DNA from 3 places in the Massilistercora timonensis genome. Region 3 is predicted to be linked to each of the others. Evidence: predicted binding sites of a transcription regulator. Region 3 holds the regulator's gene; each other region holds the start of a gene.
The links. The regulator Rex, encoded in region 3, represses fermentation and respiration genes when NADH is low (regulators of the CRP and FNR family bind a similar motif). The targets are predictions, from matches to a motif close to ATTGTTAANNNNTTAACAAT.

Region 1 (7,709 bases), on a different contig from region 3:
TTGGCAGGGCAAAGGGCGGGGAGAAGGATCAGACTTACGCCCTGTACAGTCTGACCCAGGAGCAGCTTGCCCATACCCTGATGCCGGTAGGCGCTTATGACAAGGGCAGGATCCGCGAGATTGCCCAGGAACTGGGCCTTCGCGTGGCGGATAAGCCAGACAGCCAGGACATCTGCTTTGTCCCGGACGGAGACTATGCCTCCTACATCCGGGAATATACCGGGAGAGAAAGCATTCCCGGTAACTTTGTCCTTGCGGACGGTACAGTGGTGGGACAGCATAAGGGGATCATCCATTATACGGTGGGCCAGCGGAAGGGCCTGGGACTTTCCATGGGAATGCCGGTGTTCGTGCTGGAGATCCGGCCAGAGACCAATGAGATTGTGGTGGGACCGGCGGAAAACGCCCTGACCCGTACCGTCCGGGCGGACCAGGTGAATTTCATGGCGATCCCGGATCTTACGGCTCCCCGGCGGGTGTGGGCCAAGATCCGTTATAACCACAGGGGCGCCTGGTGCACCGTAGAAAAGACCGGAGAGGATGAGATCCTGTGCACCTTTGAAGAACCCCAGCGGGCCGTCACCCCGGGACAGGCAGTGGTATTGTATGAGGACGACTGCGTACTGGGCGGCGGGACCATCCGGGGAAATGACAAGACTAGATAAGAGAGGACAAACAATCATGAGGGCAGACGTGCATATGCATTCATTCTTTTCCCATGATTCCGGGGCGGCTCCGGAGGAGATGATCCGGGCGGCTATTGGGAAAGGACTGGAGATGATCTGTTTTACAGATCATTTTGACAAGGACGATATGGAGTGGGGAGAGGAGAGTATTTTTGACCCGGAAATGTATTTCAGGACTCTTCGTCCCCTGCAGGAGAAATACCGGGATCAGATCGACGTCAGGATCGGCGTGGAGCTGGGACTGCGGCCTTACCTGGGAGATTATTACCGGGAGTTTGTGTCCCGGTATCCCTTTGACTTTGTTATCGGGTCCGTCCATTGTGTGGATTCCTCTGATCCGGCCACCGGACAGCTTTTTGCCAGCCAGACGGACACAGAGGCTTACCGGCAGACATTTACCGAGACGCTGGAAGACATCCGGGCCTTTCAGGACTTTGACGTGCTGGGCCATCTGGATTATGTGGTCCGGTACGGAAGGAACCGGGAGAGAGATTACCGGTATGAACGGTTCTCCCAGGAGATCGATGAGATCCTGCGCTTTCTGATAGAGAACGGGAAAGGGCTGGAATTAAATACAGCTGGCCTGAAGTACGGTCTTCCCTTCGCCCATCCCCATCCGGATGTACTGAAGCGTTACCGGGAACTGGGAGGAGAGATCATTACAGTAGGGGCGGACGGGCACTGTCCGGAGCACGTCGCCTATGATTACCACAAGGTGGGGGAGATCCTGAGAGCCTGCGGTTTTGAATATTATACAGAATTTAAGGACAGAAAGCCGGTTTTTAAGCATCTTCCATAAAAATACAAATAGAGACTTGAATTTTTGCATTGGATTTAGTACAATTATCTACAGTTGATGATTCTTTAACAATGTTAAGGGATTGACAAATAAAGCCGCGGAAAGCGGCGAATTAAACTTTTTAGGAGGAATTAATCATGGCAGTAAAAGTAGCGATCAATGGATTCGGCCGTATTGGACGTCTTGCGTTCAGACAGATGTTCGGAGCAGAGGGATATGAGGTAGTTGCGATCAACGACCTGACATCTCCGAAGATGCTTGCTCACCTGTTAAAGTATGATTCTTCACAGGGCAAATACGCACTGGCTGACACCGTACAGGCAACCGATGACTCTATCATCGTTGACGGCAAGGAGATCAAGATCTACGCAAAGGCAAACGCTGAGGAGCTTCCCTGGGGAGAGATCGGTGTAGACGTTGTTCTGGAGTGTACAGGTTTCTACACCTCCAAGGAGAAGGCTTCCGCACACGTAAAAGCTGGAGCAAGAAAAGTCGTTATCTCCGCACCGGCTGGAAACGACCTGCCAACTATCGTATATAATGTAAACCACAACACCCTGAAGCCGGAAGATACTGTTATCTCCGCAGCTTCCTGTACTACAAACTGTCTGGCTCCGATGGCAAAGGCTCTGAACGACCTTGCACCGATCAAGACAGGTATCATGTGTACCATCCACGCTTACACAGGCGATCAGATGACTCTGGACGGACCGCAGAGAAAAGGCGATCTGAGAAGATCCCGTGCGGCTGCCTGCAACATCGTTCCTAACAGCACCGGCGCTGCGAAAGCCATCGGTCTGGTTATCCCGGAACTGAACGGCAAACTGATCGGAGCTGCTCAGCGTGTTCCGACCCCGACAGGTTCTACCACGATCCTGACCGCTGTTGTAGAGGGCAACGTAACCGTTGATCAGATCAACGAGGCTATGAAGGCTGCTTCCAACGAGTCCTTCGGATACAACACAGACGAGATCGTATCCAGCGATATCATCGGTATGAGATATGGTTCTCTGTTCGACGCTACTCAGACGATGGTACTTCCTCTGGACAACGGAACCACACAGGTTCAGGTTGTTTCCTGGTATGACAATGAGAATTCATACACCAGCCAGATGGTAAGAACAATCAAATACTTCTCTGAATTAGCATAATCAAGACTCAAAAAAGGGTCCGGTCTTTCAAGGACCGGACCCTTTTCTGGATGAAATTATAAAAATTGAGGAGGCAGACTTATGCTTAATAAAAAATCTGTAGACGATATTAATGTAAAAGGAAAGAAAGTCCTGGTAAGATGCGATTTCAACGTACCGCTGATCGATGGAAAGATCACTGACGAGAACCGTCTGGTAGCAGCTCTTCCCACCATCAAGAAGCTGATCGCTGACGGTGGAAAGGTTATCCTTTGTTCCCATCTTGGCAAGCCCAAGGGACAGCCGGTTCCGGAACTTTCCCTGGCGCCTGTGGCAGTACGCCTGTCCGAGCTTCTGGGCCAGGAAGTAAAATTTGCCGCTGATCCGGAAGTTGTGGGACCAAACGCAAAGGCTGCGGTAGAAGCCATGAAAGACGGCGATGTGATCCTTCTTGAGAACACCCGTTATCGTGCGGAGGAGACCAAGAACGGCGAGGAGTTCAGCAAAGAGCTGGCTTCCCTGTGCGATGTATTTGTAAACGACGCCTTTGGAACCGCACACAGAGCGCATTGCTCCAACGTAGGCGTTACCCAGTATGTAGATACCGCTGTAGTAGGATATCTGATGCAGAAAGAGATCGATTTCCTTGGAAATGCAGTGAATAATCCGGAACGTCCCTTTGTGGCCATCCTGGGCGGAGCCAAAGTTTCCAGCAAGATCTCTGTGATCGAGAATCTGCTTGATAAAGTAGACACCCTGATCATCGGCGGCGGTATGTCCTACACCTTCAGCAAGGCGCAGGGCGGAAGCGTAGGTAAATCTCTTCTTGAGGAAGATTACTGCGAATATGCGCTGAACATGCTGAAAAAGGCTGAGGAGAAAGGCGTGAAGCTTCTGCTTCCTGTTGATACCGTGATCGCAGATGATTTCTCCAATGAGGCTAACAAGAAAGTAGTAAAAGCAGGCGAGATCCCGGAAGACTGGGAAGGCTTGGATATCGGACCGGAGACAGAGAAGATCTTCTGCGATGCCGTGAAGGACGCTAAGACCGTTGTATGGAACGGGCCTATGGGAGCGTTCGAGATGCCAAACTTCGCACACGGCACTGAGGCAGTTGCCAAGGCTCTGGCAGAGACAGACGCCACCACCATCATCGGCGGCGGAGATTCTGCAGCAGCAGTAAACCAGTTGGGATATGGCGACAAGATGACCCACATCTCCACCGGCGGCGGAGCTTCCCTGGAATTCCTGGAAGGCAAAGAACTGCCCGGCGTAGCAGCCGCTAATGATAAATAGAGCACTTGGTGAGGTTTTTTCGAACCTAGTGCGAATTTAGTTCTTCGGAACTTGGCGAGGTCTTTTCGAGCCTAGTCTCGAAGAACTTCCTTAGCTTAGCGTTTACTTAGTTCGCCGTAGTTGACGAGCGCGAGCATGAAATGCGAAGCGTGAGTCCTAGCGGAGGCGAACATACCCGTCTGGCAGCGCGAAGGTTGAGGTTAGCGTTTACTTAGTTCGCCGTAGTTGACGAGCGCGAGCGAACATACCCATTTTATTTCATACAATTTAAGGAGACTAAGAAAATGGCAAGAAAGAAAATTATCGCAGGCAACTGGAAGATGAACAAGACTCCTAGCGAGGCAGTTGCCCTGGTGGAAGAACTGAAACCACTGGTAGCAAATGAAGAAGTAGACGTAGTATTCTGCGTGCCGGCCATCGACATCGTTCCGGTGGTAGAGGCCTGCAAGGGAACCAACATCCAGGTTGGGGCAGAGAATATGTATTTTGAAGAGAGCGGAGCCTACACCGGCGAGATCGCTCCGGCTATGCTGGTAGACGCCGGCGTAAAATATGTGGTTCTGGGTCACTCTGAGAGAAGAGACTACTTTGGAGAGACCAATGAGGATGTAAATAAGAAGGTGCTGAAAGCTTTCGAACATGGTATCACCCCCATCATGTGCTGCGGCGAGACTCTGGAGCAGAGAGAGCAGGGCGTGACCATGGATTTCATCCGTCAGCAGGTAAAGGTAGGCCTTCAGAACGTAACAGCCGACCAGGCAAAGGCTATGGTTATCGCTTATGAGCCGATCTGGGCTATCGGAACCGGAAAGACTGCAACCACCGAGCAGGCAGAGGAAGTGTGCAAGGGCATTCGTGAGTGCATCGCGGAAGTTTATGATGAGGCTACTGCAGAAGCTATCCGTATCCAGTACGGTGGATCTGTGAACGCAGGAAATGCAGCGGAATTATTTGCTCAGGCTGACATTGACGGCGGCCTGGTGGGCGGAGCTTCCTTGAAGGCTGACTTTGGTAAAATCGTAAATTACAAATAAGCAGCGGAAGCAATAGGAGAGACAGACGGCGTGTCCTGGAGATTCCAGAATGCGCCGTTTCCTTTTCCGGGAATTATTCAATAGAAACAGCAGGAGGAGTGTGCAATGGGGATTGCAGTGAATCGGGCGGGAGATACCTTTCATCTTTATAATCAGGAGATCAGTTATATCATGAAAGTACTTCCCAATCATCAGATGGGTCAGATTTATTTTGGAAAACGTATTCAGATACCGGAGGACTGTTCTTATTTTCTGGAGACTTCTTCACGTCCCATGTCCTCCTGTGTGTTTGATACGGACAACCGGTTTTCTATGGAGCATATCCGGCAGGAATACGGGGTGTTCGGCACCTCGGACTATCGCATGCCTGCCACAGAAGTCCTTCAGGAAAACGGAAGCCGGATCTCGGAGTTCTGTTTCCGGGAATACAGGATCCAGGCAGGGAAGCCCAAGCTTCCCGGACTTCCGGCAACCTATGTTGAAAATGAAGAAGAGGCCGAGACGCTGGTGATCCGGCTGGCGGACCCGGTGACAGGGCTGGAGCTGGAGCTGTTTTACACCATTTTTGCCGCAGGCGGGATCCTGGCAAGGAACGCGCGTTTTGTAAACCGGGGGGAACAGGCGCTTCATTTGCAGTCGGCCATGAGCCTCTGTCTGGATCTTCCGGACAGCGGCTATGATATGATCCAGTTCTCCGGCGCCTGGGCGAGAGAGCGGTATCCAAAGACGAGAAGGCTGGAGCAGGGGATCCAGTCTGTGGGCAGTATCAGAGGAAATTCTTCCCACAACCACAATCCATTTATGATCCTGAAGCGTCCGACGGCGGATGAGTTTCAGGGGGAAGCCATTGGATTTAGCCTGATCTACAGCGGCAATTTCCTGGCGCAGGTGGAGGTGGATACCTACGATACGGCGAGAGTGCTGCTGGGGATCCATCCCCACTGCTTTGACTGGAAACTGGATCCTTCTGAGGAATTCCAGACGCCGGAAGCAGTGATGGTATATACGGATCAGGGGCTGAACCATTTAAGCCAGACCTTCCACAGGCTGTATCAGAAGCGTCTTGCAAGAGGTTACTGGAGGGACCGGGTGCGCCCGATCCTGATCAATAACTGGGAGGCCACCTATTTTGATTTTACAGAAGACAAGCTGGTCGAAATCGCGGAAAAGGCAAGAGAGTGCGGCGTGGAATTGTTTGTGCTGGATGACGGCTGGTTTGGGAAACGGTGCGGGGAACAGGCAGGATTAGGCGACTGGGTGGCCAATCCGGATCGCCTGAAGAACGGGATCACCGGGCTGGCACGGCGGATTGAAGATCTGGGTATGAAATTCGGTCTCTGGTTTGAGCCAGAGATGGTGAATAAGGATTCTGACCTTTACCGGGAACATCCGGACTGGATCATTCAGGCGCCTGGACGCAGGAATTCTCATGGAAGATACCAGTACGTGCTGGATTTTTCCAGAAAAGAAGTGGTGGACCGGATCTATGAGATGATGGATAAGATCCTTTCTGAGGCAAAGGTGTCTTATATCAAATGGGACATGAACCGGAGTATCACGGAATGTTATTCAGCGGCGCTTCCGCCTGACCGGCAGGGGGAGGTCTATCACCGGTATATCCTTGGAGTCTATGATCTTTATGAGAGGCTGACTTCAAAATTCCCGCAGGTTCTCTTTGAATCCTGCGCAAGCGGAGGCGGGCGGTTTGATCCGGGAATGCTGTATTACGCGCCTCAGTGCTGGACCAGCGATGATTCTGACGCAGTAGAGCGGATCAAGATCCAGTACGGGACTTCCTACTGTTATCCGGTGAGCAGCATGGGAACCCATGTGTCTGTCGTTCCCAACCATCAGATCAACCGGATCACACCGCTGGATACAAGAGCGAATGTGGCATATTTCGGGACATTTGGCTATGAGCTGGACCTGAATACCTTGACGGCCGATGAACAGGAAGAGGTAAAGGGGCAGATCGCATTTATGAAACAGTACCGGCAGTTATTCCAGTTCGGCACATTTTACCGGCTGCAGAGCCCCTTTGAACATAATACTTCGGCCTGGATGGTGGTAAGCGAAGACAGGAAGGAGGCCATCGTAGGCTGGTACCGTGTCCTGAACGGCGTCAATCTGCCCTATACCCGGCTTCGCCTGAAAGGGTTGACTGAGGATCTGCCTTATAGGGTCAATGGGGGAAGGGACATCCATTACGGAAGCGAGCTGATGAACGCAGGATTGATCACAACGGACGCCTCTTCCGGGCAGGCACAGGGAAATGAAAAAATGTGCCGGGATTTTGAGTCCAGACTTTATATCCTGAAGGCAGATCAGGGGGACAAACAGGAATCGGATGTTTTCAAAACAGGGAAATTGTTGTATAATAGCATCCGGTGACAAGGAGGAGAAGAATGAGATATCTTGAGATACCCATACAGGTGGAAGGTTCTTTGGAATATGCAAAGCTTGAGACCTATCTTCTGGATACGCCCACGGAGAAGATCCGGATCCAGAAGCGGCCCATGGTGGTGATCTGCCCGGGCGGAGGGTACGAGAAGCTGAGTTACCGGGAGGGTGAGCCTCTGGCGGTGCATTTCCTGGATCAGGGTTATCACGCCTGTGTGCTGCGGTACTCTGTGGCTCCGGCCAGATTTCCAACCCCTCTTCTGGAGCTGGGAGAAGTGATGAAGCTGATCCGCGCCAGGGCGGAGGAATGGCAGGTGGATACCGATCATATCCTGCTCCACGGGGCATCGGCAGGCGGTCATCT
Region 2 (7,709 bases), on a different contig from region 3:
GCAGTTATCACTGTATGGATCAATGGTATGCCGCCGACCTGACCCAGGAAACGTTCATCCGTTTTTTTACAGCTCTTTCTTCTTACCGGCACAAGGAAAAAGTAAAGAATTATCTCTATACCATTGCCCACAATCTGTGCGTAGATTATGTCAGAAAGGCAAGGGACGTCCCTGTCCCGGAAGAAGAGCTGACCGGGCAAAAGGAAGGGGAAGAACAGCCTGCGGACAAGGTCCTGGATGGGATCATCCTCGGGTCGGCGCTGGAGAAACTGCCGGAAGAGTTCAAAGAAGTCATTCTCCTTTACTATTTTGAAGGACTGAAGATACAAGAGATATCGGAAGAGCTTGGGATAACCGTCCCGCTGGTGAAATACCGGCTCAGACAGGCGAAGCGCCTGCTGAAAGAACTGTTATAGGGAGGTGTGAGTATGTGGTTCAAAGAGAAGAATCTGGCTTACAGAAAAATAATACCTGTGGAAATACAGGAAGAGAAGGTACAGGAAACTATCCGGAAGTCGAAAGAGGCATTTTTCCTGTCAGAGCAGAAGCGTTTGCTGTCCTTCCATGAATTTATATGGTCGCAGTTTAGACTGATCAAATACAGATGGTGGGTATGCCAGCTGGCTGTGCTGTTCCTGCTGTGGACCATTCTGGTGTCGGTACAGGAGGATTACTATATTCAGAGGAGCATGGGGATCATCGCGTCCTTGTTTGTGATCCTTATCATGCCCGAGATGTGGAAGAACCGGATGTATCAGAGCATGGAGATTGAATCTTCCACCTATTACTCCCTCCGCAGGATCTATGCCGCGCGGATGATCCTGTTTGGAGCGGCGGACACCTTATTTCTCACGTTGTTCATCGGGTTGACGGTGTCCTTTCTGGACGTTGCCATAACGGATCTTCTGATCCAGTTCCTTTTCCCCATGACCATTACCGCCTGTGTCTGCTTCCGCGCGTTATCCAGTAAACAGATCAATGAGGCGGGGGCGGTTACGTTGTGCGTCCTGTGGAGCGCCATCTGGCTTCTGGTCATCTTAAATGAAGCCATTTACCGATGGATCACAGTCCCTGTCTGGATCGGGTTGCTGGCGGCTGCGCTGCTTTATCTGGGGATTGCTGTATATAGGGTGTTAAAAAGCTGTTTTATGTATTGGGAGGTGTCTGCAGATGGAATTAAGACTCGATGATCTGACAAAAAGATTCCATGATTTTACGGCGGTAGATCATGTCAGCCTTACGATGACAAATGGAGTCTACGGGCTGCTTGGAGTGAACGGGGCGGGGAAAACCACGTTAATGCGAATGCTCTGTACACTTATGAAGCCCACGGAGGGAAGGATTACTTATCAGGGGAAAGACATATTTAAGCTGGACAGCGAATATCGGAAATTATTGGGGTATCTGCCCCAGGAATTTGGGTTTTATCCGGAATTTACGGTGAAAGATTATCTGCTTTATATCGCTTCCATAAAAGGCCTGCGGCCGATGGTGGCGAAAAAAAGGACGAATCTTCTGCTCTCCCAGGTGGGTCTTGCGAATGCCAAGAACAAGAAAATGAAGAATCTGTCCGGAGGGATGAAGCGCCGCGCGGGGATCGCCCAGGCCATGTTAAATAATCCCAAAATACTGATTCTTGACGAACCGACGGCCGGGCTTGACCCCAATGAACGAATCCGCTTCCGCAATCTGATCAGCGAGCTGTCGGAGGAACGGCTGGTCCTGTTATCCACACATATTGTCTCAGACATCGAGTATATCGCCAATGAAATCTGGCTGATGAAAGACGGAAGGATCCTGGAGCAGGGATCCGTGGACCAGGTGATCGATGCCATGCCGGAAATGGTATGGATCTGTCATGTGGAAAAGCAGATGGTAGGTCCGCTGATGAGTCAGTATAAGATCTCAAATATGAAGACAGAGGGTGGAAAGGCAGAACTGCGGATCATTTCTTCCAGGAAGCCGCTCCCGGAAGCGACTCCGGTACAGCCTACACTGGAAGATGTGTTTTTGCACTATTTTGGAGAGAAGGCAGGTGGCGACCATGATAAGATTTGAAATCCTGAAAATATTTTCCAAGGCCAGAAATAAAGTAGCGCTGCTGGTTTTGCTGGCGGTCCTTGTGGCCGTGTCCATGCTGACCATTGACCAGGTAGAATATGTGGATGAAAACCAGAACCATATAACGGGGATCACGGCCGCAAGGGCCCTCAGGGAAGAGAAAAATAAATGGAAAGGATATCTGACAGAAGATGTTTTTCGGGAGGTTTACCGGGAAAAGCACCGGATCTACGCAGAAGAAGGGGAGGAGGAAGCGTATTATGAATGTCAGGGTCTGTGGGGAGTCGCGGATCTGATCAACAGCGCAAACAGTCCCTGGCGCAAATACGATTACTTCGCGATCGATAATATTACGGAAGAGGAAGCAGCTGCCGTCTATGAGAAGCGGATCGCCAATCTGAAGGAATATCTGGATTTCGGCGGGGAGTATTATACGGACAAAGAAAAAGAGTACCTGATCGCCCAATATCAGGATCTGGACACGCCCCTTTACTATGAATATTTTGACGGGTGGAGCGCTCTGCAGCAGAGTCTCCCTACGTTTCTTATGATCCTGGCGCTGGTTGCAGGGTTCTTCCTGTCGGGGATGTTTTCCGAGGAATTTCAGACAAAAGCAGACGCCGTCTTTTTCTCCACAAAACTGGGGAGAAATAAAGCGGTCCGGGCGAAGATCGGCGCAGGATTTCTGGTCTCTACGGTGTTATACGTTGTATTTACCCTTTTGTACACTGCCATTGTACTTTTTGTCCTTGGCCCGGACGGGGCAAATTGTCCGATCCAGCTGGACTTCTGGAGGAGCAGCTATAATATTACCATACTGGAAGGGTACCTTATGATCGTGGCGGGCGGATATGTGGGTATGCTGTTCACTTCCGGGATGGCCATATTGGTCTCTGTGCTGACCCGCTCGACAGTGATCGCCGCGCTTGTACCCGTTTTCATCATTTGTTTCCTTCCCTTTTTGAGCAGGATTGTCCCGCTGGCGACGGTCTTTTCCTTCTTCCCGGACAAACTGTTTAATATCTATGACGGACTTCGCAACTTTAGCCTTACAAAGATCGGCGGGCAGGTTATGAATATTTCGAGTGTTATCCTGCCGCTGTACTTTGTAGTGGCGCTGCTTCTGATCCCGCTGGTCTACCGGCTGTACAGGAAGGCGGAGATAAAATAATGGGCAGATACAGGAAAAGACGCAAAGGAAGACATATAAGAAGATTTCTTATGATCCTGGCGCTGCTTGCGGTTGCAGGCTGCGGGATCCTGATATGTGCCGGCAGGCTGGGGTTCAAAAAGACGGCCAGCCTGGAGAATGGATGGAATCTGATCCTGGTCAACAGGGACAACTATATACCGGATAATTATGAATTTGAGCTGACGGAATTATCCAATGGGGAGAAAGTGGATTCCAGGATCTATCCCAGTCTGCAGGATATGTTTGACGACGCCAGGGCCAAAGGTTTACATCTCTTTGTGGCGGCAGGATACCGGACAGAAGAAAAGCAGCGGCAGCTATTAGAGGAAAAAACCGAAGCGTATGTAAATGAGGGACATTCCAGATCTGAAGCCAGAGAACTGGCGGAAGAATGGGTCGCGGTTCCGGGCACCAGTGAACATCAGATCGGGATAGCGGTAGACATCAACGCAGATACCAAGTATAGTTCCAGGGACTCTGTATACGGATGGCTTGAGAAAAACTCCTGGAAGTACGGATTTATCAGACGGTATCCTCCCGACAAAACAGAGATCACAGGGGCGATCAATGAGCCGTGGCACTTCCGATATGTGGGGAAGGAAGCGGCGCAGGAGATGTATTCACAGGGGATCTGCCTGGAGGAATACATAGAAATGTTGGGATAGACGGAGAAAAGGCAGAGCATGTAGATACATGCTCTGCCTTTTAGTTCCCTGAGAGATTATCTGTCCATGTTCTGGAGCGCTTCCCGGCCCAGCGCATCGGCGGCGATGATGGCCGCATATAACTGATCCGGCGTTACGTCGGCTACCATGTTGTGGATGGATTCGCCTTCCACGCAGGACTTCTCTGCGATCACACGGATCTGGTCTTCCGTGGTGATGCCGATCTCTTTTAGTGTGACCGGAAGCCCTACTTCCATGCAGAAGTCCTGAACCTCTTTGAATTCTTCTTTGGACGCCCGCTCCAGGACAAGCTGGACCAAAGTGCCGAAGGCCACGCAGTTTCCGTGGGGAGCGCTGTGCCCGCCCAGGGCGGTCAGGCCGTTGTAGAAGGAATGGGCGACGGCAAGACCGCCGTTGTCGGCGCCTACGCCGGAGAGGTAGACGTTGGCTTCGATGATGGCGTCCAGAGCCGGTGTGACCACGTTGTGTTCACAGGCTGTTTTGGCGGCCGCGCCGTATTCCTTCAGCGTCTGATAGCAAAGGCGGCAAAGAGCCATGGCGGACTGGGTGATCCCGCCGTTTTCCAGGCTGGGAGCGTCGGTGCGCTCACAGGCCCTGGCTTCAAAATAAGTGCCCAGGGCGTCGCCCATGCCGGCTACCAGGAAGCGGACCGGAGCTTTGGCGATCACGTCGCTGTCCACGATCACGGCTTCCGGGTTCTTGGGGTAGAACAGATAGCTGTTGAAGGTCTTGTCGTCATTGTAGATCACAGACAGCCCGGTACAGGGGGCGTCGGTGGCAACTACCGTGGGGATGATCACCACAGGAAGCTTCTCATAATGCGCAGTCGCTTTGGCGGTGTCGATGGCAGAGCCTCCGCCTACGCCGACTACTACATTCAGCCCGTTTTCCCGGACAATCTTACGCATTTTCTCAATCTCTCCTACACTGGAAGTTCCACCGAAGATTTCATAACGGCGGATGTCCGTTGTCCCTTCAAAGCTCTTCTCGATCTTGTCGTGGCACATCTTGTGGCCGCTGTTGGAACAGATGAACAGCCATTTGTTTCCCAGATCTTTCATCTCTTCGTGGAAATGGAGAAGAGAATCCTTTCCCTGCACGTATTTCTGCGGCGCCCGCATCATTCTGAGCCTTGCCATATGAATTCCTCCTTTGAAATGAATCGTTAAATATATATCAATCTTTGCCTTTATTATAGTCCTGCGATTTCAGATTTCAAGAGCAAAATCTCTGAAAATATTGTTGTAAATAAAGAAAATTTTGGTAAATTTTATCGCTGTGTGGTTTCGTTAACATTCATTTTACAGAAGCATGATAGAAATCAGGGATAGACCCCTTCTATAATGAAAACAGAAGAGGAAAGTTGACTTTGGGGAAGGAGGAAGCGGATATGGCATTGTTGATGAATGATACCGATATGAAACAGATGTTGGACGCGATCTGCCCGGAGGGAGAAACTTATCAGGGACAGGCATGGGGCACCTTGATGTCCGGAACAGCGGAAATGCTGGCGTTGGGGGCGCTGAGTAATGTGTACTGTTATGTGGGGGTTACAGAGCGGTTCCTGGTGATCGCAGTGCTGGAGACTCTGGACATTTCTCATATATATGGGAAGATCTGTATTCCCTTTGATCAGTTTGATGAGGTAAAGATCAAAAAGGGACTGGTTCCGTCCCAGAGGATCATTAAGATGAAGAGTGGAAAGACGAAATTAAAATTGTCTCTGGTCAACAACTCGATCACGGCAAAGGTGAAAGAGCAGAAGCTGGGAATGCAGAAGATCTGCGAAGCGCTGGAGAAAGCTGCCCGATAAAAGAATAGTTTCATTGATTGAAATTGCAAGACAGAGTATGTAGAAGATACATACTCTGTCTTTTTTGGTGCGCCAGAAAACTTGCAATAAGCAGGTGGATAAATTATAATGGAATTAGCCGTACGGCTAAAAAAAGTATGAAAAAATTACAATTTTGCCGTACGGCATAGAAATGGGGAAAATATGAAAATTATTGATACCAAATCTCTTGGCACAGCGATACGAGAAAGGCGCAAAGAGCTTCATTATACGCAGACATATCTGGCTGAATTCAGTGGCTTCAGCGTTAGTTTTATCTCAGATCTGGAACGAGGGAAAGCGACGGCAGAAATAGGAAAGACCCTGCAGATCATACATTTGCTGGGGATGGATATTTTGGTGGAGAAGCGGGGGTAAGATGGAGATGGGAAACAGATACGATAACATTTTACAATTTAAGGGGACCTGGCGGGATTACCAGGAGCGGGTCCTGTCCAATTCGGGAAAATATCTGGCGGACGGCAAGCTGCATATTGTGGCGGCGCCGGGCTCGGGGAAGACAACCCTTGGCATTGAGCTGATCCGGCGGCTGGGGGAGCCCTGTCTGATCCTGTCGCCCAGCATTACCATTCGGCAGCAGTGGCTTGCCCGGATCACAGAAGGATTTCTTGTAGAAGGACAGGCGCCGGAGGAACTGATGTCCAATGACCTGAAGCAGATGAAGCCGATCACGGCCATCACCTATCAGGCGCTGTACAGCGCCATGAAACATTATCAGGGAGAGCTTCGGGATCAGGGGGAGGAAGAAGACGAAGAGCCGGATCCGGTTCTTGCTGAAGAAACGGAGGCGGTAGACTTCCGGGAGTTTGATATCCTGGCGGCGGTGAAGGAAGCCGGGGTGAAGACGATCTGCCTGGATGAGGCCCATCACCTGCGCAGCGAGTGGTGGAAAGCGCTGGAAAGTTTTATGAAAGAGATGAAGGGGATGACGGTGATCGCGCTGACTGCCACGCCGCCCTATGACAGTACTGCCGGGCAGTGGAAGCGGTACACGGATCTGTGCGGTCCTATCGACGAAGAGATCTTTACGCCGGAGCTGGTGCGGGAGGGGAGCCTTTGTCCCCATGAGGACTATGTTTATTTTAACTGGCCTACGAAAGAAGAGCTAAAAGAGATCGGGAAGTACCAGGAGCAGACGGCCGGCGTATACCGGGAGCTTCTGACCGGCCCGGAATTTACCCGGATGATCGCCACCCATAAGGGATTGCAGGATCCGGAAGGATACAGTGAGAAATTCCTGGAGGAGCCCAAGTATTTCTCTGCCCTTCTCATCTTCTGCCAGGCCCAGGGGATCCCCTTTCCACCCTATCTGCGGCGGCTGATCGGGACAGAGGGAAGACTGCCGGAACTGACGGATAAGTGGCTGGAAGCCTTGCTGCAGGGATTCCTCTATGACGATACAGACTCTTATCTGGTATCAGAGGAAGCAAGGGAAGGGATCCAGAAACAGCTGAAGGAAGCGGGATGTATCTATAGGAAGAAGGTTTCCCTGACCCACAAGGACGCCCTGCAGAAGCTTCTGGTCAAGAGTCAGGGCAAGATGGAGAGCATCGGCAGGATTGTGGAGACAGAACAGCAGGCCATGGGAGAACGGCTCAGGCTCCTTATCCTGTGCGACTATATCAAGAAAGAAAAGCTGTCCGTTGTGGGGACGGAGGAAGATATGACTGCGGAGATCGGGGCAGTGCCTATCTTTGAGTTCCTGCGACGCAAAAATCAGGCCGGGATCAGGCTTGGAGTTCTCAGTGGTTCCGTGGTCGTCGTACCCCTGGACACAAAGGAGATCCTGGAGAAGCTGATGGCGGAAAAAGACTGTGAGGGAACCCTCTCTCCCATCCGGGAGACCGGCTACGGGAAACTGCAGGTGAAGGGGAAGCAGACCCATGTGGTGGCTGTGGTGACAGAGCTTTTTGAGCAG
Region 3 (7,709 bases):
CCGCGCTGTTGCAGCAATGGTAGTACTGGAAAGTAACACCATTTTCCTCCAATCGTTTTTTCATCCAGAGATAGCCTTCATACTGCTTGTTGGTAAAGGTCTTATCCGTCTCATCCGCCTTGGCGAAATGAGTGAACATCCCTTCCATGATAAGTCCCGGCAGCCGGGTGATCCCGGTGATGATCTCCGCGCTCTCCTCCTGGATCAGAAAGCCAAGCCTGGACATTCCCGTGTCCAGCTTGATATGCACATAAGCGTCTTTGCCAAGTTTCCCTGCCAGCTCGCTGATCCCTTCCGCCATCTCTTTGGTGTAGACGGTGAACCGTATCTCATGGGTGATGGCCGCCTCCCACTGATCCGGGAAGATACAGCCAAGGACCAGGATGGGCTTTTTGATCCCTCTTTTTCGCAGTACCACCGCCTCATCCAGGGTGGCTACCGCATAGCCCCAGATATAATCCTTGGGCTCCAGCATCCGGGCGATCTGCACCGCGCCGTGGCCGTAGCCGTCGGTCTTGATCACAGAGATCATGGACACGCCCTCCCGGGTGTTCTTATGCATCATCTCCATATTGTACTCAATGGCGTCCAGATCGATCCTGGCACATACTCTGTTATACTGTTTCATCATGTACACTCCCTTCTTTTTTCATTTCTGTTCTATCTGCAGACTCCGGATCTTACCGTGTCTGATGCTCTCATCCGCTTCCTTCATGGCCTGGGCCAGCTTCCCGATCAGGTCCCGTGCCAGCACGCTGTATCTTCCCTTTTCCTCCCGGGCCAGGTCTCCGGCTCTGCCGTGAAGCCAGGTCCCCAGAAGGGCAGCTGCTTCACAGGAGATCCCCTGGGCAAGAAGCCCTGCGATGATACCAGCCAGAACGTCTCCGGATCCCGCCTTTGCCATAGCGCTGTTCCCGGTGGGATTCAGATAAGTGCGCCCCTCTCCCTTTTGGATCAGAGTCACGGAATCCTTCAGCACACAGCCAAGTCCTGTCCCTGCGGCAAAGGTGCGAAGGGCTTCCACCCGGTTCGCCCGGATCTGATCTGTGGGGATCCCGGTCAGCCGTTCCATTTCCTTTAGATGGGGCGTGAAAATGTAGTCCCTGTGCCGAAGCTCTGACAGCCACTCCCGGTGCGCCCCCAGAAGATTCAGTCCGTCCGCGTCGATCACTGCAGGCTTCTCTCCTTCCAGCGCCACTGTCTCAAGGATCTTCCGGGAGATCTCTCCGGTCCCAAGCCCGGAACCGCCAAGCACCACGTCCGCCCAGGAAAGAAGCCCAAGAAGCTCTTCCCGGTCATAGTCCTGATAAGGCTTTACAATAGCCTCCGGCAGAAGCTGCTGCAGGATCGGCCTGTTTTCTTCCGGCGTGTAGATCTGAACCAGCCCCGCCCCTGCAGTATAAGCCGCGGCGGCGTTGAAGAAGGCGGCGCCGCTCATTCCTTTGCTCCCTGCGATCACCAGCAGCCGTCCATAAGTTCCCTTGTGGGAATCTTCCGGCCGCTCCGGCAAAAGCTGAGCGTATTCTTGCTCTGACAGAAGGACTGCCGTACCGGGATCCTGTTCAAGGGGAACTTCGCTGATCCCGATCTCTCTTGGGATCACCTGCCCGGCATATTTCTTCCCCGGATAGAGAAGAAGGCCGATCTTCCTTGCCTGGAAGGTCACTGTATAATCCGCCGCAAAAGCAATGCCCAGCACCTGTCCGGTATCCGCGGATACCCCGGAGGGAATATCCACCGCCACTTTCGTCCCGGAAGAAGCATTCATCTGCCGGATCAGCTCCCGGTAGCTTCCTCCCACTTCGCGGCTTAACCCTACTCCAAAGACGGCATCCACTATGATACTATATTCACCGGATTCCCATTGGTCACTGATCCTGCCGCCTGCCTGCACAAACCGTTCCATCTGGACTGCAGTTTCTTCCGTACAATGGCTTCTGTTCCCCGCCATCAAAAGGGTAACCTTCCCGCCTTTTTCCAGCAGGAGCCGCCCGATGGCAAAACCGTCTCCCCCGTTATTTCCGGAACCGCACACGATACACACATGGGAGAGATCCAGTCCCGCTTCCTCAAAGAAACGGACACATTCTCCGGCGGCTCGTTCCATAAGCTCCAGAGACGGCACCCCAAGAGTCTGTATCGTATACTGGTCCGCCGCCTTCATCTGGCCGCCACCCGGAAGATATTCCATACGCTCACCTCATTTACCCAGGTTTCCAAACATTTCTGATTATAAAGAACGTGCGAAGGCAGGCCTGTCTGAACACGCTCACCGTCACACGTTACTGTCGGATCTATTTATGTTCTTTGTTATATCTGCTGATATTATAAGACAGCTGCATCAGACTTTCTGACAAGTGGACATTCTCCACAATGATATTCTCCGGAAGATTCAGATCTGTATGAGCGAAATTCCAGATCGCCCGCACCCCGTTTTCCACCAGCATATTGGCCACCTCGATGGCCTTCTCTTTGGGGATGGTCAGCACCGCGATATCCACCTCATTCCTCTGGACAAAGCCTTTAAGCTCGTCCATCATACGGATGGGAACGCCCCGGATCGCCACTCCCTGCAGCCTTGGGTTCACATCGAAGATCCCTTTCAGGATGAAGCCCCGCTTCTCGAACGCCGCGTAGTTAGCCAGCGCCTGTCCCAGATTACCGGCTCCGATGATGATGATATTATGGTCTTCTTCCAGACCTAAGATCTTGCCGATCTCCGTATATAAATACTTTACATTATATCCATAGCCCTGCTGGCCGAATCCTCCAAAATTATTCAGATCCTGCCGGATCTGGGAGGCTGTCACCTTCATCCTCTTACTCAAGTCGTTGGAGGAGATCCGTTCCACTCCATTCTCCAGCAGCTCTCCTAAATATCTGTAGTACCTTGGCAGTCTGCGAATAACTGCCTGTGAAATCTCTCTGCCTTCCACAATTTTCACCTTCCTGTTCCATTCTAGAGTTTATTATATAGAATTGTCTGTACAAAGTCAAACTTTTAGTTGTTTTTTGTCCTGTTTCCGCTATAATGAAAACGTATGCGAAAGATTTGGAGGCGTTTATGATACTTGCATGTCACGGGATTGAAAAAGCATTTGGAGAGGAAGTCATCGTTCATGACGGCTCCTTTCATATAGAAGAATATGAGAAAACAGCCCTGGTGGGGTCAAACGGCGCAGGCAAGACCACTCTGCTTAAGATGATCGTGGGAGAACTTCTCCCCGACGCGGGCTCTGTCACCATCGCCAAAGACAAGACCCTGGGCTATCTTGCCCAGCACCAGGAGATGACCGGCGACAACACCATTTACCAGGAAGTGCGTACCGCCAAGGCGCACATTTTCCAGATGGAGCAGCGGATCCGGGAGATCGAACTTGCCATGCCACACCTTACAGGTGAACGGCTTAAAGAAGAAATGGAGACCTACAACCGGCTGACCACTCAGTTTGAGGCGGAAAATGGCTACGCCTGCGAGAGCGAGATCACCGGCGTCCTGAAGGGTCTTGGCTTTGAGGAAGCGGATTTCTCCAAGGCCATCGATACCCTCTCCGGCGGCCAGAAGACCCGGGTGGCTCTTGGCAAACTGCTTCTTCAGAAGCCGGATATCCTGCTTCTGGACGAGCCCACCAACCATCTGGACTTAAATTCCATCGCCTGGCTGGAGACCTACCTTCTGAATTACCAGGGGGCGGTTCTCATCGTCTCCCACGACCGATACTTTCTCAACCGGGTAGTCACCAAGGTGGTAGAAATCGAACAGGGAGAACTTCACACCTATCTTGGAAATTATACGGATTATGCCGCCAAGAAAAAGCAGGTTCAGGAGGCAAAGCTGAAGGCATACTTAAATCAGCAGCAGGAGATCCGTCATCAGGAAGCAGTCATTGAAAAGCTCCGGTCCTTCAACCGGGAGAAATCCATCAAGCGGGCAGAAAGCCGGGAGAAAATGCTGGAGAAGATCAAAGTCATCGACAAACCGGCCGCCCCTGACACGGAGATCCACCTGAAGCTGGAACCCTCCTGCCAGAGCGGCAATGATGTGCTGAGCGTAGAACACTTAAGCAAGGCATTCCCTCCCCAGGTATTATTTTCCGATGTCAGCTTTGAGATCCGCCGTGGGGAACACGTGGCGGTGATCGGGGACAACGGTACCGGCAAGACCACCCTTCTGAAGATCCTGAACCGGGTCACAGAGGCGGATTCCGGGCTCTTCCGTCTTGGGACCAACGTGCATATCGGCTATTACGACCAGGAACATCATGTCCTTCACATGGAGAAGACGATCTTTGAAGAGATCTCGGACGACTACCCTGCCCTTACCAACACCCAGATCCGGAATATGCTGGCCGCCTTCCTCTTCACCGGCGACGATGTGTTCAAGCGGATCGGGGACTTAAGCGGCGGCGAACGGGGCCGGGTGTCTCTTGCAAAGCTTATGCTCTCCGAGGCCAATTTCCTGATCCTGGACGAGCCCACCAACCACCTGGACATCGCCTCCAAGGAGATCCTGGAACGGGCGCTGAACGACTACACCGGGACCGTGCTCTACGTCTCCCATGACCGGTACTTTATCAATCAGACCGCCACCCGGATCCTGGACCTGGTAAACCAGAAATTTGTCAACTATATCGGAAATTACGACTACTATCTGGAGAAAAAGGAAGAGCTTACCGCCGCTTACAGCAAGCCCGCCCAGACAGATCACCCTGCGGATACCTCCTCCCCTGCTTCCTCCTCCGGCTCTAAGCTTGACTGGCAGGAGCAAAAGGAAGCCCAGGCCAGGGAGCGCAAGCGGCAGAACGAATTAAAGCGAACGGAAGCGCGCATCGAGGAGCTGGAAACCCGCAGTAGTCAAATCGATGAAGAGATGACCCAGGAAGAGGTCTACACCAACTCTGTCCGCTGCCAGGAACTGGCCCGGGAAAAAGCCGGTATCCAGGAAGAACTGGAGACCTTATATGAGCGCTGGGAGGAACTGGCGCAATAGAATATGACTGAAAAGAAACGGGACAGCGCCGCCGGGCGCTGTCCCTCTTTTTAACATTTTAAGAAATGCTTACTTCAGTTCTTTCAGGATCTCCTTTAAGAATTCCCAGGTACGCTCTGTGGAAGCGATATCCAGCTTCTCATTAAAGGAATGGATGTCCAGGATGTTGGGGCCAAAGGATACGCAATCCAGATCCGGGCGTTTCCCCAGGAACAACCCGCACTCCAGTCCTGCGTGCACCGCAGATACCACCGGCTCTTTCCCGAACATTTTCTCATAGATATCTACCATGACTTTCCGAAGTTCCGAATCCGGATTAAACTGCCATGCCGGATACTCGCTGATGGTCCTGGTGGTTCCACCAACCACTTTTCCGCACTGCTCCAGCTGCTCTCTCAGCTGCTGCTTCCGGCTCTCCACGGAGCTGCGGATCAGGTAAACGGTGCGCACCTTGTCTTCCGAGGTCTCCACTACGCCGATATTCAGAGAAGTCTCTACCAGGCCTTTCAGCTTCCTGCTGTACTCAATAAGACCGTTGGGGCAAAGCATCAGATAAGCGATCACCCGCTCTCCTGCCTCTTTGGTCAGAGCCGCTTCTTTGGCTGCGCCTTCTGCCGCTGCCGTTACATCCAGGGTGGGTTCTTCTCCCATAAATTCCCCAAGCCAGATCTCCTTCATCTCTTCTGCCATAGCAAGGATCTTGTCCACATCCTTTTCCGCTGCCAGCAGAACTGCTTCGGACTCGGAGGCGATCACGTTGTCCTTGGAGCCGCCGTTGATGGAGATCAGGTCGAAGGCTGCTTCTTTCTGGATCCGGTAGAGAAGCCGTCCCAGCATCTTGTGGGCATTTCCTCTCTGACGATGGATCTCATTTCCGGAATGTCCGCCCAGAAGCCCGTGAACCTTGATGCGAACCTTCGTCCCTTCTTTTTCCTCTCTTGCCACCGGGATCAGGGTCTCAAATACGATACCGCCTGCGCAGCCGGAAGTCAGGACGCCTTCCTCCTCGGAGTCGATATTCAGAAGCTTCTTTCCCTTTAATCCGGACAGATCCACAGCTTCTGCTCCGCCCATACCAGTCTCCTCATCTACGGTAAATACCGCCTCAATGGGAGGATGAGGGATATCATCGCTGTCCAGGATTGCCATAGCCATGGCAATGGCGATTCCGTCGTCGCCGCCAAGGGTCGTTCCCCGTGCCTTTACATAACCGTCTTCCACATAGAGATCCAGACCGTCGGTCTTGAAATCATGATCAGAATCCGGAGTTTTCTCACACACCATATCCATATGCCCCTGAAGGATCACCGGCTCGCTGTTCTCATAGCCTGGCGTCCCGGGCTTTTTGATGATCACGTCGTTGGCCTCATCCTGCTCTACTTCCAGCCCGCGCTCCTTGGCAAACGCCACGCAGTAATCACTGATGCGCTTTGTGTCGAAAGTCCCGTGGGGAATCTTGCACAATTCCTCAAAAAAGTGAAAGACTCTTTCTGGTTTTACTTCTGTTAATACTGCCATGTTTCCTTACCTCTTTTCTTTTGCATTCGGACCCAAAAAGAAGGTCCCCATATCCTACCTTCTATTATGGAACTGAATTCATAAAAATTCAACCGGTTCCATAAAATAAAATCAAGAATCTTTGATCGGCAGGATATCCCATGAAACAAACCCTTATGACAGCGGAAACCCTCATTCTCTTCGCGCTGATAATCCTGTTCCCCGGGGTGATCTTAGAGGGAGCGCAGGCCGGTCTGCTGCTCTGGTTTAACACAGTGCTTCCCGCCCTTCTCCCCTTTCTCATCCTGTCCAATCTGCTGCTTGGCTCCCCGGCGATCCAGGGCCTCGCCCGGATCACCGGCCGTTTTTTGCGTCCCCTATTTGGCGTCTCTGATTATGGATCCTATGTTATGCTCACCGGCTTTCTCTGCGGTTATCCCATGGGGAGTAAAACAGCTGCCGATCTCACCCGCGCCGGAAGGATCTCCCTGGAAGAAGGCCAGTATCTCCTCTCTTTCTGCAACAACACCAGCCCCATGTTCGTCCTGGGATTCGTAGCCGTCCAGTGTCTGCAGGCCCCCGCCCTGGCTCCTCTTTCCCTTCTCCTTCTGTGGGTTCCCCCACTGCTTCTAAGCTTTCTTTTCCGCCCCCGGAAGTCCCGCTGTCATTCGGGGAAATACAGCATTGATCTGAGATCATCCGCTCCTGCAAAAGGCCGGAAATTCCCAGGTGAGCTCCCAGATGGAATGGATAGCGCTATTATGGACGGCTTCACCGCCATCACCCGGATCGGAGGCTATATCATCCTATTCTCCATCCTGATCCAGCTAATGCGCCTTCTTCCCTTCCGGGGATCCCTGCCCTTCCAGGTCCTGCTGTCCTCCCTGGAAGTCACAAACGGCGCCGCCCTGACCGGAAACCTTCCTCTTTCTTTTCCGGCCAGGTTCTCGCTTTGTATGGGGATGGTCTCCTTTGGCGGCTGGTGCTCCGTGGCCCAGACCCGGAGCATGATCCAGGGAAGCGGTCTCTCCATTTTCCCTTATATCACACAAAAACTGGCCACCGCAATGGTGACCAGTCTGTTATCTTTTCTTATGCTTTCATTCTGTCTGTCTAAAACTTAGATCTCCTCGTCCAGATCAAAGGATTCTTCCTCCTCAACCGGGGCATTTCCATACTCTGCCTCAAGTCCCTGGGGCGACTGCTCCGGGATCTCCAGCTC

Region 1: the regulator Rex is predicted to act here: its motif matches at 1,539-1,558, upstream of gap (type I glyceraldehyde-3-phosphate dehydrogenase).
Region 2: the regulator Rex is predicted to act here: its motif matches at 5,101-5,120, upstream of ACML7B_RS05260 (glycerol dehydrogenase).

Annotation. Positions count from the first base shown of each region.
Region 1 covers NZ_DBGCJQ010000072.1:2,111-9,819, reverse strand. The annotation lists partial or broken gene mnmA (tRNA 2-thiouridine(34) synthase MnmA) at 1-665, shown strand, start outside; gene ACML7B_RS06735 (histidinol-phosphatase HisJ family protein) at 682-1,485, shown strand; gene gap (type I glyceraldehyde-3-phosphate dehydrogenase) at 1,623-2,636, shown strand; gene ACML7B_RS06725 (phosphoglycerate kinase) at 2,718-3,911, shown strand; gene tpiA (triose-phosphate isomerase) at 4,196-4,945, shown strand; gene ACML7B_RS06715 (alpha-galactosidase) at 5,051-7,336, shown strand; gene ACML7B_RS06710 (alpha/beta hydrolase) at 7,351-7,709, shown strand, end outside.
Region 2 covers NZ_DBGCJQ010000061.1:14,470-22,178, forward strand. The annotation lists gene ACML7B_RS05235 (RNA polymerase sigma factor) at 1-416, shown strand, start outside; gene ACML7B_RS05240 (hypothetical protein) at 429-1,190, shown strand; gene ACML7B_RS05245 (ABC transporter ATP-binding protein) at 1,171-2,058, shown strand; gene ACML7B_RS05250 (ABC transporter permease) at 2,045-3,232, shown strand; gene ACML7B_RS05255 (M15 family metallopeptidase) at 3,283-3,918, shown strand; gene ACML7B_RS05260 (glycerol dehydrogenase) at 3,975-5,078, opposite strand; gene ACML7B_RS05265 (hypothetical protein) at 5,330-5,752, shown strand; gene ACML7B_RS05270 (helix-turn-helix domain-containing protein) at 5,936-6,148, shown strand; gene ACML7B_RS05275 (DEAD/DEAH box helicase family protein) at 6,156-7,709, shown strand, end outside.
Region 3 covers NZ_DBGCJQ010000038.1:1,589-9,297, reverse strand. The annotation lists gene alr (alanine racemase) at 1-631, opposite strand, end outside; gene ACML7B_RS02960 (NAD(P)H-hydrate dehydratase) at 650-2,191, opposite strand; gene ACML7B_RS02955 (redox-sensing transcriptional repressor Rex) at 2,295-2,936, opposite strand; gene ACML7B_RS02950 (ABC-F family ATP-binding cassette domain-containing protein) at 3,065-4,990, shown strand; gene ACML7B_RS02945 (aminoacyl-histidine dipeptidase) at 5,060-6,508, opposite strand; gene ACML7B_RS02940 (transporter) at 6,664-7,611, shown strand; gene ACML7B_RS02935 (ATPase) at 7,608-7,709, opposite strand, start outside.